3 regions of the Sporosarcina sp. GW1-11 genome follow, and region 3 is predicted to be linked to each of the others. Evidence: predicted binding sites of a transcription regulator. Region 3 holds the regulator's gene; each other region holds the start of a gene.
What was found. The regulator LexA, encoded in region 3, represses DNA repair genes until DNA is damaged. The targets are predictions, from matches to a motif close to CGAACATATGTTCG.
Positions count from the first base shown of each region.

Region 1: ORD22_RS01920 (YhjD family protein) is a predicted target of LexA. The motif match lies at 2,026-2,039, and genes of this name have one in related genera.
Region 2: ORD22_RS01220 (malate synthase) is a predicted target of LexA. The motif match lies at 2,370-2,383, and genes of this name have one in related genera.

Region 1 covers NZ_JAPMIW010000001.1:389,567-393,863, forward strand. The annotation lists gene ORD22_RS01910 (amidohydrolase) at 1-952, shown strand, start outside; gene ORD22_RS01915 (competence protein ComK) at 1,129-1,665, shown strand; gene ORD22_RS01920 (YhjD family protein) at 1,628-2,005, opposite strand; gene ORD22_RS01925 (nuclear transport factor 2 family protein) at 2,149-2,730, opposite strand; gene ORD22_RS01930 (response regulator) at 2,787-3,467, opposite strand; gene ORD22_RS01935 (sensor histidine kinase) at 3,496-4,297, opposite strand, start outside.
Region 2 covers NZ_JAPMIW010000001.1:247,459-251,755, reverse strand. The annotation lists gene ORD22_RS01235 (hypothetical protein) at 225-374, shown strand; tRNA gene ORD22_RS01230 (tRNA-Val) at 567-639, shown strand; gene ORD22_RS01225 (threonine aldolase family protein) at 1,086-2,132, shown strand; gene ORD22_RS01220 (malate synthase) at 2,586-3,422, shown strand; gene ORD22_RS01215 (RluA family pseudouridine synthase) at 3,690-4,297, shown strand, end outside.
Region 3 covers NZ_JAPMIW010000005.1:16,349-20,645, reverse strand. The annotation lists gene tkt (transketolase) at 1-751, opposite strand, end outside; gene ORD22_RS04865 (DUF896 domain-containing protein) at 860-1,096, opposite strand; gene ORD22_RS04860 (YneB family resolvase-like protein) at 1,163-1,816, opposite strand; gene yneA (cell division suppressor protein YneA) at 1,813-2,139, opposite strand; gene lexA (transcriptional repressor LexA) at 2,336-2,956, shown strand; gene ORD22_RS04845 (methionine gamma-lyase family protein) at 3,001-4,260, opposite strand.

The DNA.
Region 1 (4,297 bases), on a different contig from region 3:
AACTGTGGCAATGCGTGCGGATTTTGATGCGCTACCTATACAAGATCAAAAAGACACACCTTACGCTTCTACAGTGCCTGGTGTCATGCATGCTTGCGGACATGATGGTCATACAGCAACTCTTCTGCAACTAGCCAAAGCACTAAATGAAATGCGCGAAGACTTAGCCGGAGAATATGTTTTCATCCATCAACACGCTGAAGAACTGGCTCCGGGTGGTGCGATTGCCATGATTGAAGATGGTTGTCTTGAAGGTGTGGATGTTATTTTTGGTACACATCTATGGTCACTCTATGAGACTGGGATTATTCACTATGCAGTGGGTCCGGTTATGGCTGCGGCTGACCGCTTCTTAATTAAAATACAAGGTGCTGGTGGACATGGTGCATCTCCTCAGCAAACAAAAGATGCGGTCGTTATCGGTTCACAGTTAGTCATGAACTTACAACAAATCGTTTCTAGACGTGTAGATCCAATCGAATCAGCTGTATTATCAGTGGGCTCTTTCGTTGCAGATAATGCGTTCAACGTTATCGCAGACCAAGCAGTTTTAGGTGGCACGGTGCGTACATTCACACCAGAAAACCGTGATTTGATGGAGCGTGAAATCAAGCGCGTAGCAGAAGGTACAGCAATCACAAATGATTGTCAGATTGAAGTAGGGTATTTCCGCGGCTACCCTGCTGTCATTAATCATGAAAAAGAAACAGAATTCCTAAAAACTGTAGCAAAATCTATTCCTAATCTAAAAGGCGTAGAGGAAATGCAACCGCAGATGGGCGGAGAAGATTTTGCGTATTACTTGGAAAAAGTGCCTGGCACATTCTTCTTTACAGGCGCAAAACCAAAGGATGCGTTTCCACATCACCATCCACGTTTCGACATTGATGAAGAAGCAATGCTTGCAGCAGCCAAAACACTTGGTGCAGCCGCAATTGAATACCAGAAGTGAAATAGTGCCACCGACAGAAGTATACTTCTGTCGGTGGCTTTTCAAATGTATACGTCAGAAAACAAGCCGAATTAATAGAATATTCACCATTTTGTATTTTTAATATTGATTTTCGTTTTTTCTGTTTTATAATTAATAGAACAAGTATATTGTCCTATTACTAGGGAGGGATCGATATGGTAAATCAACAAAATTTGTCTTCTTATATTGTTACATTTAATACTTTTGCATTACTTCATGGACAACATTCAAATCCATTCTATACAAAAGTTGTAGAAAACAATCGGACATTCATTGTCGAAAAAACGCCATTGGAAATTATGAAAGATTCTTGTGCTCATTATCGTACAAACTTCGATTCGATTATTAACAGTTCAAAAAATGACTTGAAAAATCGTCCGAAGCCACCGATCATGCTAACACACTTAAATAATCGACCACTGTTATTCTTCCCTTTACTGTCACCAACGTTACATAAAAATTCGTGGGTTGCTTATCATGCAGTGAAAGATACACATCAATGTGCAGACGGTGTCTCTGTTGTATTAAAAAATGACACGCATATGCCACTGGATACTTCGATGGCAACTGTTTACCGTCAAATGGCACTGTCCCACATATTATCGCAACGATTCGACAATGCCCAAGAAGAGTTAAGAAGTTCCTATTATATGATTATGGACCGTAAAAACTCTGACTCTCCAATTTCCTAAGGTATTGATTTAACAGCTCTTCGGTACGATTTCGTAAGCGTACATTCAAGTAGCGACGAGTATCTTCATAGCCATTGTATAGGAATAGATACTCTGTAAATAATTCATCTGTCGATTGCCGAATCACTTTCATCTTGCGTCGCTGCAAATAGTTCGCTGTTTTTTGTAGATCTATTGTTACAGCATTCATCGTTTCATCCAATAAATGAAGGTATGGACTTTTCAGTTTAATTGGAGCTTCTTGCAGAATACTACGGTCCCGTTCTAAAATAGTTAGTAGCATCGGTAAGTATATATAGTTCTCCATATAAGGTAATGCCTCCGCAGGAAGGAAAGGCATATGAGTCACCTCCTCGAAAAAGAACAAACGTTCGTAAATAGATTATAATTCTATTTGTTCAAAAAAGCAAGTATCACTAGTACGGTAAACTTTTTTCATTTTCTTGCATGAAAAAAGTTCCAGCATAATCGCTGGAACTTTCATTAGTTTACAGGTTCGTTCACATTTTCATCTCCGATAAAGTAAATTGAAAAGACTTTCCATTGACCGTCTTCTTTATTAAAAACAGTTACTTGGCGTCCTTCAGGAGCATTTTCTACACCGCTCTTCACGTCAGTTAAGGTTGTTTTCATAGTCGCGAACAATTGCGCCTCTTTTTCACTATATTTCACAATAGTTTCATTGTCTGTCTCGCGTCTTATGGTAGTTGATTTAAACATTTCTTCTGCAACAGCCCGTTCTTCTTCAGCGTCATAGCCTTCTTTAGATAACGTCGCGAGATAGCCATCAATATCTTGATTATTAAACGTCTCGATATATTCATTAAATACTTCCAGAATAGCCTTACGTTCGTCATCCGGCACATCTGTCGCTTCTTCCACTTGATCTCCCGACATGCTAAACCCTACCTTATTGTCATCCACGCCATGATCGATCGCTCCGCTTCCAGGAGTTGCTTCACCGTTATCGACATCATTTGGATTTGTTTCCTCTGATTTATTACATGCGCCTAAAACTAAAGCTAAAGCTAAGGCGATTGATGCGGCTGCTATTTTCTTTTTCATAATTTCCTCCCACATAGAGAAAAAGGCCTTTCAATTTCAAAAGACCTTTTCATTTTTTAATTAACTTCTACCCAACCATTTTTGATCGCTGTAACGACGGCTTGTGTACGGTCATTCACATTCATCTTCTGTAAAATACTAGACACGTGGTTTTTCACGGTTTTTTCTGAGATGAATAGCGTTTCACCAATTGTTCGGTTACTTTGGCCATCTGTCAATAACTGTAACACTTCACATTCACGCTTCGTCAATAAATGAAGCGGTCGACGGATATCATTTTGTTGGAATGATCCTTTATGTTCTCTATCACTCAAACGACGGAATTCCGACACGAGATTATGCGTCACTTTCGGGTGCAAATATGACCCACCATTAGCTACTACTTTAATAGCCTGTACAATTGCATCTGCATCCATCTCTTTCAACATATAGCCGAGTGCACCTGTCTTCAACGCATGTGTCACATATGACTCATCATCATGAATTGAAAGCATAATAACTTTAGCATCTGGATATTCTTTGACCAACTGCTCTGTAGCATCGATACCATTCATACGTGGCATATTAATATCCATTAGAACGACGTCTGGCTCCCACTGACGATACACTTCAAGTACTTCACTTCCATCGTCACCTTCCGCCACTACATTAAACGAATCCTCAAAATCTAAAATTCGTTTAACTCCTTCTCGGAATAACTGATGATCATCTACAATTAAAATTTTTGTTGTTTCCATATTCTATTCCTCCCAATATTCACATTACTTACAGTTCTTCATCTAGCGGAATTCGTAAAAGAATCGATGTGCCTTCTCCAATTTTCGAAATCACATTCATTTCACCTTTAAGTAAATCCACACGTTCCCGCATGCCTATCAAACCAAATGATTTATCCTTCACTTCTTTTGTATCAAAGCCGCAACCTTTGTCTTTTACAAGTATATTTACGGTATCACGCAACCATTCAATTTTGACCCAAATTTCGTCTGTTTTCGCATGTTTGATACAGTTATTCACAGACTCTTGTACAAGTCGAAAGATCCCCACTTCAAAATTGGAATTGAGTCTTCTTTCAGCTCCATTGCTATGAAAATGAATGGTTAGCGGTGCCTCATATTCACTAATGGTTGATAAAAACTTCCGTAATGTCGGAACAAGTCCTAAATCATCTAAAGCCATCGGACGAAGATCATAAATAATACGTCTTACTTCCGATAACGCTCCCTTTACCATCTCTTTTAGATTAGACAGTTCCAGTAAGGCTTTGTCCGGGCCATATTGTACAAATGTCTTCTCGATCAAGCCAGAACGCATCAACACATTGGCTAACATTTGCGCGGGTCCATCATGAATATCACGTGACAGTCGCTTTCGTTCTTCTTCTTGAGCTTGAATAATTTGAATAGCAAAATCTTGTTTATGACGAGCAGTTTCAAGGGCTACACTTACATTTTTCAAATCAGATGTTAAGTAAGTGATCACAGTAGTTACTTGATTTACAAGTTGATTCGCCCTTTCAATTGTAGTGAGAAGCATCGCAAGCCGACGTTCCAGCTCATCTCGTCTC
Region 2 (4,297 bases), on a different contig from region 3:
GACTAGTAATCGTGAGGTGTTAGCTAGCTGTGGATAAAAGAAACATAATTAAATTGAAAAGTCAAGATTCCAAAGGGACGTAAAAAAGAGAAACATTTTTGGACTATTTACGCAGTTTTGCAAAGACTCATTCTGTATATACTACGAATAAGCAATTCGATAACAAATAACGGTGAACACATATTGATTCACAATTCAATAACAACTAGAAAGGAGAGAACGCTATGCAAACACAGGATATATGGTGGGAAACTGTATTTGAAGGACACTTAGCACACGGATTCAATAAAGAGCGTATGGGCGAACTAGATCAAGAAGAATTTTTGTATTTTGAAATTGAGCAAGTTGAGGAGCACTTAAATCAAATGCAATAAGTAAAGGGGGATTTTAAACTGAATCTGGTAAAATGCTTGCATGAAAATCAGTAATTTTTCTACTAGATTAGAAAAGTTACTGATTTTTAAATTCCCTATTTACAAAAGTTGAGGATGATGCTATTATAGTATTTGTGCTTAAGTAAGCTAACATGCTTACTTGATTCAAGTTTAACGAATACAATTTTTTACGTCCCGTTAGCTCAGTTGGGAGAGCACTTGCTCGACAAGCAAGAGGTCACTGGTTCGAACCCAGTACGGGGCATAGGTGCCAAACCTAAGTTATTTACCGTCGGAACACGGTTTTTAACAATAAGCAGTCCTATTAGACCGAATGTCTAGGGGCTGTTTTTTTATGTGTTGAAATTGAACTTATTCTATTTATTAGGATAGGATTATTTAAAAGGTGTTTCCAAACCAATGTGTTTTGCTGGTTTGGAAACACCTTTTGTTATTATAAAAACAATGTTCCAAAATGAAAATAGACGCACTTTTATAGTGACCGCATCTTTAAAAGCATAATATGAGTGTCGTCGCTAGTACTTATAAGGAGCTAATTGATTACACTCCTTCGATTGTTGTTGTTTGGTTGGTAGGTCGTAAAAAAAGTGATATGATTTATTCTACAGGTTGTTAAGGAAATGGGCTTATTGTCGAAGCGGTATCAGCAACGTAGTATGAACATTAGAATAAAAGTCTGGAGATGGAAAAATGATACGATTTGAAAATGACTATACAGAAGGAACGCATAAGCGAATTCTGCAGAGATTGATCGAGACTAATGAAGAACAGACTCCAGGATATGGCATGGACGAGCATTGTGAAAATGCAAGAGCTTATATTCAAAAAGCGTGTGATGCTGAAAATGCGGATGTACATTTTTTGGTAGGTGGCACTCAAACGAACACAACTATAATCGCGTCTATCTTGCGGCCGCATCAAGGGGCGGTGTCTGCAGTTAGTGGACACATCGCAGTACATGAAACGGGAGCCATTGAAGCTACCGGTCATAAAGTGCTTACTTTGCCTAGTGAAGATGGAAAAATCCAAGCGGTTCAGGTGAAAGAACTATATGATGCGCATTGGAATGATGTTACACATGAGCATATGGTGCAACCGGGCTTGGTTTACATTTCTAATCCTACAGAAAACGGAACGACCTATAGTAAAGCGGAATTGGAAGCTTTGAGTCAAGTGTGTCGTGAATGTGAGTTGCCATTAGTATTGGATGGCGCTAGATTAGGGTACGGCTTGGCGGCAAAAGATAGTGATTTAACGCTGACGGATATTGCAAAACTATGTGATGTATTTTACATTGGTGGAACGAAAATGGGTGCTCTGTTTGGGGAGGCAGTAGTCATCACCAATGAAACTCTTAAAAAAGATTTCCGTTATTTTATCAAACAAAGAGGCGGTCTGCTCGCTAAAGGCAGACTATTAGGCATTCAGTTTGAAACTTTGTTTGAAGATGGGTTATACAATGAAATCTCTGAACATGCTGTGGAAATGGCGATGATCATTCGAGAAGCGTTTGTTAAAAGTGGATTTTCATTACGTTATGATTCTACGTCAAATCAGCAATTCCCGATTTTACCGGATCACGTAATTTCGGAACTAAGCAAAAAGTATTCATTCTCCTTCTGGGAAAAAGTTGATGCTACAAATAGTGCAGTGAGATTTTGTACAAGTTGGGCTACTAAAAAAGAGCATGTAGAAATGTTAATAAACGATGTAAAGCATATTGCACTTAAAATATAATTGCGCTACAGTTCATTCGATGATTGGGCGCTTGATTAGGTACTAAATGTTGGTACAACAAAAAGTATAGCGACAAAAGGAAGGGCCGAAGCCGGTATGGATTCGAGCCTTTTTTATGTCCCAAGAAAAAGTAACGATTGTCCCCATACTACACTTGAGTAGTGGGATGTATAGTGTTTTTTTTACATAAATATAAACACAAAACACTAAATTGTACGATATATAAATATGGATTGTCAATCAAAAGTTTGATAAAATTCAAAATATATGGTATGATGTAGTTATATCAGTAATTGACAGGGCATTCGATAATCGTACGCAACTTCTTCCGACAAGAATTTGAGTGCGTTTTTTTGATTTAACGGTTGTTTGTTTGATTCGCTTAAATAGTTTTTGGATAAGTAGGTTGGGCAGGAAGAAATATCGAAATAATTATATGAGGAGTGTGGGTCGGTGAATTTAATTAATGAAGAAATAACTCATAAAGTGTTCGGTGAAGGAAATATTGTGGAACATGAGGAATCGGTTATTACCGTTAATTTTGATAAACATAGTAAAAAGTTTGTTTATCCAGATGCATTTAAAAAGTTTATTACATTAAATGATCGTAGTGCAGCAAAAACATTGAAGGAAGTTATTTTGAAAAAAGAAGAGGAAGAAGAGTTACTTAAAAGAAAACGTGAAGAAGAAAAAGCGATTCAGTTGCTTGAACAGCAACGAAGAGACATGCTAAAGAACCATAGTATTCATGAGAGCTCACAAATTGCTTTCTGGCTGGACGAGTCAATGCAAGAAGAAGTATTTACTGACTGGCAAGTATCTACTGGTAATGTTCAAAGTGGTAAAAATAAAGGTCAGCCAAATAGAGTAGCTCGTTTGCGTCCAAATAGCGCAAGTCTTCTTACTGCAAGAGCATCAGATCAACCCGAAACAGAAAGACGGATTCTTGGACTCTTCATGGTAAATGAAACGTTTACAGGCAATCTTGGCCCTGACGGTATGGTCCCTTCCCATGCACAATTAAGAATTGAGCTTACAGAACAAGAAGCAGAGCAAATGCCTTTCTGGAAATATTATAAAAATAAGAATTACCCTGATCGAACTTCATGGAATTCGGGAAGATTTCGTTATTTTGATAATATTTGGACTGCTCAAATCGTAAAAGATATCATTGCATTAAAAACGGATGAAGAGCAAATTAAAGTAGCTACAGAATTTCTGGAGTATTTCTGTAAATTGAATGCCATTGACATGAATAATATCCCAGAGGCGAACGGACCATTAGCTTAATATGAATTTATTGTTAGCAAACTCCATTTGCTGTTCAGGTATTGAAACTAAAAACTGATGGTGGGCTAGATATACCCTCCGTTAGTATACAAACAACCGAATAATTCACGAAATATACTATAAATCCCTTGCGACTTGACGTTGCTGAGGGATTATTCTGGTTATATCATCTTTCGGTGGGAAGAAGTAATTCAAGCATACAAGTTCAGAGGCTGTGGTGTATAATTTAACTACTATGCCTATTTAGGTGAGCAGGGGGAAGTTTTTATGAAGAGAAAGCAACAAGCAAATCGCGCTACGGAATATATAGTTCAAGAACCGATCGAGTTACTGCCATTTTTATTGAAAACTATGTCAAAGAGTAGTCGGAATTCGGTTAAGTCTATTCTTACGCGTGGACAAGTTAGTGTAGATGGGCAATCGGTGAAACAACATAATTATTTACTCCAACCAGGTCAGAAGGTAGAAATTCAAAGTAACAAAGCGTCACTAAATCATTCGAAATTAGTTGGCGTAACCATTTTACATGAAGATGAAGATCTCATTGTAATTAATAAAGAAGCAGGACTCCTTTCTGTAGCTTCTAAAACAGAAAATGAGATGACTGCCTACCGTCAAGTGACAAATTATGTTAAAAGTAGCCGTCCTCAAAATAGAGTATTTGTCGTGCACAGATTAGATAAAGACACATCCGGCGTGATGATGTTTGCTAAAAATGAAAAAACACAACAAACGCTACAAACTACTTGGAATGAATCAGTTAAGGAGCGTATGTACACGGCTCTTGTTGAAGGAAAAGTAGTAAGTGATTCAGGTACAATCACTTCTTGGTTAACTGAAAATAGTGCATTTAAAGTATATTCAAGTCCATTTGA
Region 3 (4,297 bases):
AACCGATCACCGTTTTAACTTCGATAATTGTCGGTCCGCCCGTATTTCCTTTTGCTTCTTCTATTGCTTTACCAACAGAATCGATATTATTACCATCATCTACGCGCACGTAGTTCCAGTTGTATGATTCAAAACGTTTTTTAATATTTTCAGAAAACGACATGTCTAGATCGCCATCTAAAGAAATATCGTTACTATCATATAGTACAATTAACTTATCAAGTTGTAGATGACCAGCTAGAGAAATCGCTTCCGCTGCCACACCTTCCATCAAATCACCATCTCCGCAAAGAGCGAATGTATGGTGATCGACAATATCAAATCCAGGCTTATTATATGTTGCAGCCAAATGTTTCTCAGCCATCGCCATTCCTACAGCCATTCCGATCCCTTGGCCTAGTGGACCTGTAGTAGCTTCTACACCAACTGTATGACCATACTCTGGATGTCCTGGTGTTTTAGAATCCCACTGTCTGAAATTCTTAATATCATCAATTGTTAAACCATAGCCGCTTAAATGTAGCAAGCTGTATAAAAGCATAGACCCATGTCCTGCTGAAAGCACAAAACGGTCACGATTGAACCATTGTGGATTTGCTGGATTATGATGTAGATGTTTTGTCCATAGCGTGTAAGCCATTGGAGCAGCCCCCATAGGTAAGCCTGGGTGTCCTGAATTTGCTTTCTCAATCGCATCGATTGATAATGTTCGGATTGTCGTTATTGCCAGTTGATCGATCTTTTCGGTCATTCTGTACATCCTTTCCGTCCTGTCTCATCTGAGTGTTTTATAGTACATATTCCTACTCTAGTGTAGTCAATTTTTATAAAAATTACAATGTAAATCAGCTTCTAGCCGTTAATTTAGCGGCTTCTGATTTTCTCTTGCTTCTTTAACTTTTTCAGGTGTGACATCATTTCCTTCAGAATCAATCACTTTTACAGATTCGATAGTTTCACGCATACTAGAACGGAAAGTTTCTAAATATTCTTTTCGTAATAGTGTTTGTTCCTTTGCTTCTTCAATCGATAGACCTGTTGTTTTCTTTTTATTCGCCAATTCATTAATACGTTTCATCTTCTTTTCTGACAACATATTTACACCCTCCAAAAAATCTTCATTAATTAAAATGTAAACAACATGGGGGAAAAGTGCAAACGATTAGTGTTCCCGCTCCTGAAACTCTTTATATCTCCGATGAACAGTAGCTTTACTGGCAGAATGACCTAGACCTTTCAAGACGTTAGCAATCTCTTCAAATGTCAATCCTTTACTACGTAGCGCGACAATTTCTTCCATAGGTAGTTCCAGCCTTTCTCTTCCAGGGCCTTGGTCGATAGAATGTAAATTCAATGAAGGATCATATCCTCTTCGAACCGCACGTTTCATTCCACGACGAATTTTTGCATTATGTAATTTACGTTGATATTCTTCTACGAGTGCTAAAATCTCAAGCAACATCGTATCCATTTCATTTAACTCAATCATGCCATTTGAATGGTTTGATATGACTGTCGTTTCACTTTTGGCAATAACGTGCAAAATAGCTACTCTTGCATTACCTCTACCTAATCTCGTCTCATCTTGAATGAATACAGCATCGATATCTCCCTTTTGTATCCGATCCAATAGTGAAAGTAATCCTTCACGATCCATATCATAGCCACTCTGACGATCTGTGAATACTTCCACACATTCATAGAAGAGTTCTTTAGCTAATTGCTCCAATTCTTCTTGTTGTCTAATAATTGATTGCTCTTGTGTCTCTTTTTCTGTACTGACACGGCAATAAATCACGCATTTCTTCTCTGTCATCTACCTTCCACTCCTAGTTCCGCGACGCGAGAATCGGTTCCTTTCTTTAGTTTAACAGGGAGACGTAATAATTCACCTGAGTTGATCTGGTCTGACGTTAATTCATTTAACGATCTTACTTGATCAATCCAGTGCTGCCTCGGTATACCATCAGAATAGCTAGATGCGAGTCCCCACAACGTATCTCCTTCATCAATAACAATTTCCATATAATGATCTTCCTCTGCCAACTGATCGAATTGATACCAAGCAAAAGATAGACAAACTAGTAAAAGTAACGCGAAGTAATAATTTTCTTTAATAAATTTCATTATGAAGTTCATAATAAGTCCTCCTCGAATTTTCATTTTAAGAATACATGTTCGTAGCACTTATTAGTAATTATAAGCGAACGTACGATTGCCTGTCAAGCGGAAATCAGAACCTTTGTTTGATTAGTAATCGAACACATGTTATACTATATTCAAAATAATTGTTTAGTATTCAGCGATTTTTAAACTATTCGAAGAGGTGAATTACTTGAAAAAGATATCTAAAAGACAAGAAGAAATATTAGCATTCATCAAGGATGAAGTGCGATTAAAAGGCTATCCCCCATCCGTACGTGAAATTGGAGAAGCTGTTGGATTAGCATCAAGTTCGACTGTACATGGTCACTTATCGCGTTTAGAAAGTAAAGGTTTCATCCGACGCGACCCGACGAAACCTCGTGCGATAGAAATCTTGGATCCAGAAGGCCTTGACGAATTAAAAAGCGGTGTCATGCATGTACCATTAGTTGGTAAAGTAACTGCTGGTAATCCTATTACAGCCGTTGAAAATATTGAAGAATATTTCCCTCTACCAGATACATTTGGATCTTCAGATGATGAGATCTTCATGCTTGAGATTGTAGGAGATAGTATGATTGAAGCAGGTATATTAAATGGCGACCGAGTAATCGTTAGACAAACACATTCGGCTTCCAACGGAGAAATCGTTGTAGCAATGACTGAAGAAGATGAAGCAACGGTTAAGCGATTCTTTAAAGAAAAGGATTTCTTCCGCTTGCAGCCTGAAAACTCTTCCATGGAACCTATCATCGTAGATAAAGTTTCGATATTAGGTAAAGTCGTTGGTGTCTACCGAATGATCCATTAAAAAAGTGTATCAACTAACCTTCAAAGGTTGTTGATACACTTTTTTTAGACCAGCTTTTTTTCTACTAGTTGCTCCATAGATGTTAGTACAGCTGTTTTTACATGCTCATATGTCAACCCACCCTGAATATATGCTGTATATGGTGGACGGATTGGACCATCAGCCGTCAGTTCAATGCTAGATCCTTGAACAAATGTTCCAGCAGCCATGATGACATCATCTGTATAACCTGGCATATAGGAAGGTTCAGGTGCATAGTGCGCGTTGATTGGAGAATTTTGCTGAATCATTTGGCAAAACGCAATCATTTGCTCAGCATTCGTGAAGTTAACAGATTGAATGAGATCTGTACGCTGTTCGCTATAATGCGGTGTCGTATCCATGCCAAACATTCCGAAAAATGCTGAAGTAAATAAAGCCCCTTTTACTGCTTGGCTCACTACATGCGGTGCCAAGAAAAATCCTTGGTACATTTCAAGCAACGTATCAAGAGAAGCCCCCGCTTCAGCACCTAATCCTGGGGAAGTCATACGATACGCACATTTCTCCACTAACTCTTTTTTACCCGCGATATAACCACCTGTTCTTGCCAAGCCGCCACCCGGGTTTTTTATTAAGGAACCTGCCATCAAGTCTGCTCCTACTTCTGTCGGTTCCTTCATTTCTACGAATTCACCATAGCAGTTATCGACAAAGATAATCACATCTTCTTTAATATTACGGATTTCCTTAATCATCTGCTCTATTTCATGTATGCGGAATGATGGATTACTTGAATATCCTTTAGAACGCTGAATCGCCACGATTTTCGTCTTCGCTGAAATCGCTTCTTTTGCTTTCGCGTAATCCACTGCCCCATCTTCTTTTAAGTCAATATGCTGATAACTAATCTGATAATCTTCTAATGAACCTGTATCCTTACCGTTTCCTGAAATAATGGATTCCAACGTGTCATATGGCTTTCCAGTTATGTATAACAGCTCATCTCCAGGACGTAAAATCCCAAAAAGACTAATCGTAATTGCATGTGTGCCAGAAATGATTTGATTTCTAACTAGACAATCTTCTGATCCAAACACATCGGAATAGACTTGTTCTAGCGTATCTCGTCCACTGTCATCATATCCATAGCCTGTAGATCCAGTTAAGTGAAAGTCGCTTACTTGGTTTTTCTTGAATGCTTGAAGGACTTTACGCTGATTATAAAAAGCAATTTCCTCTATTTTTTTCACATACGGTTCAATAGCTTCTTCAGCCTCTTGTGCTTTCATTAGTAACTCTTCATTAATTGGTGCAATTAGCATGTGTAGTACCTCATTTCATTTTATCCAACTTCTATTT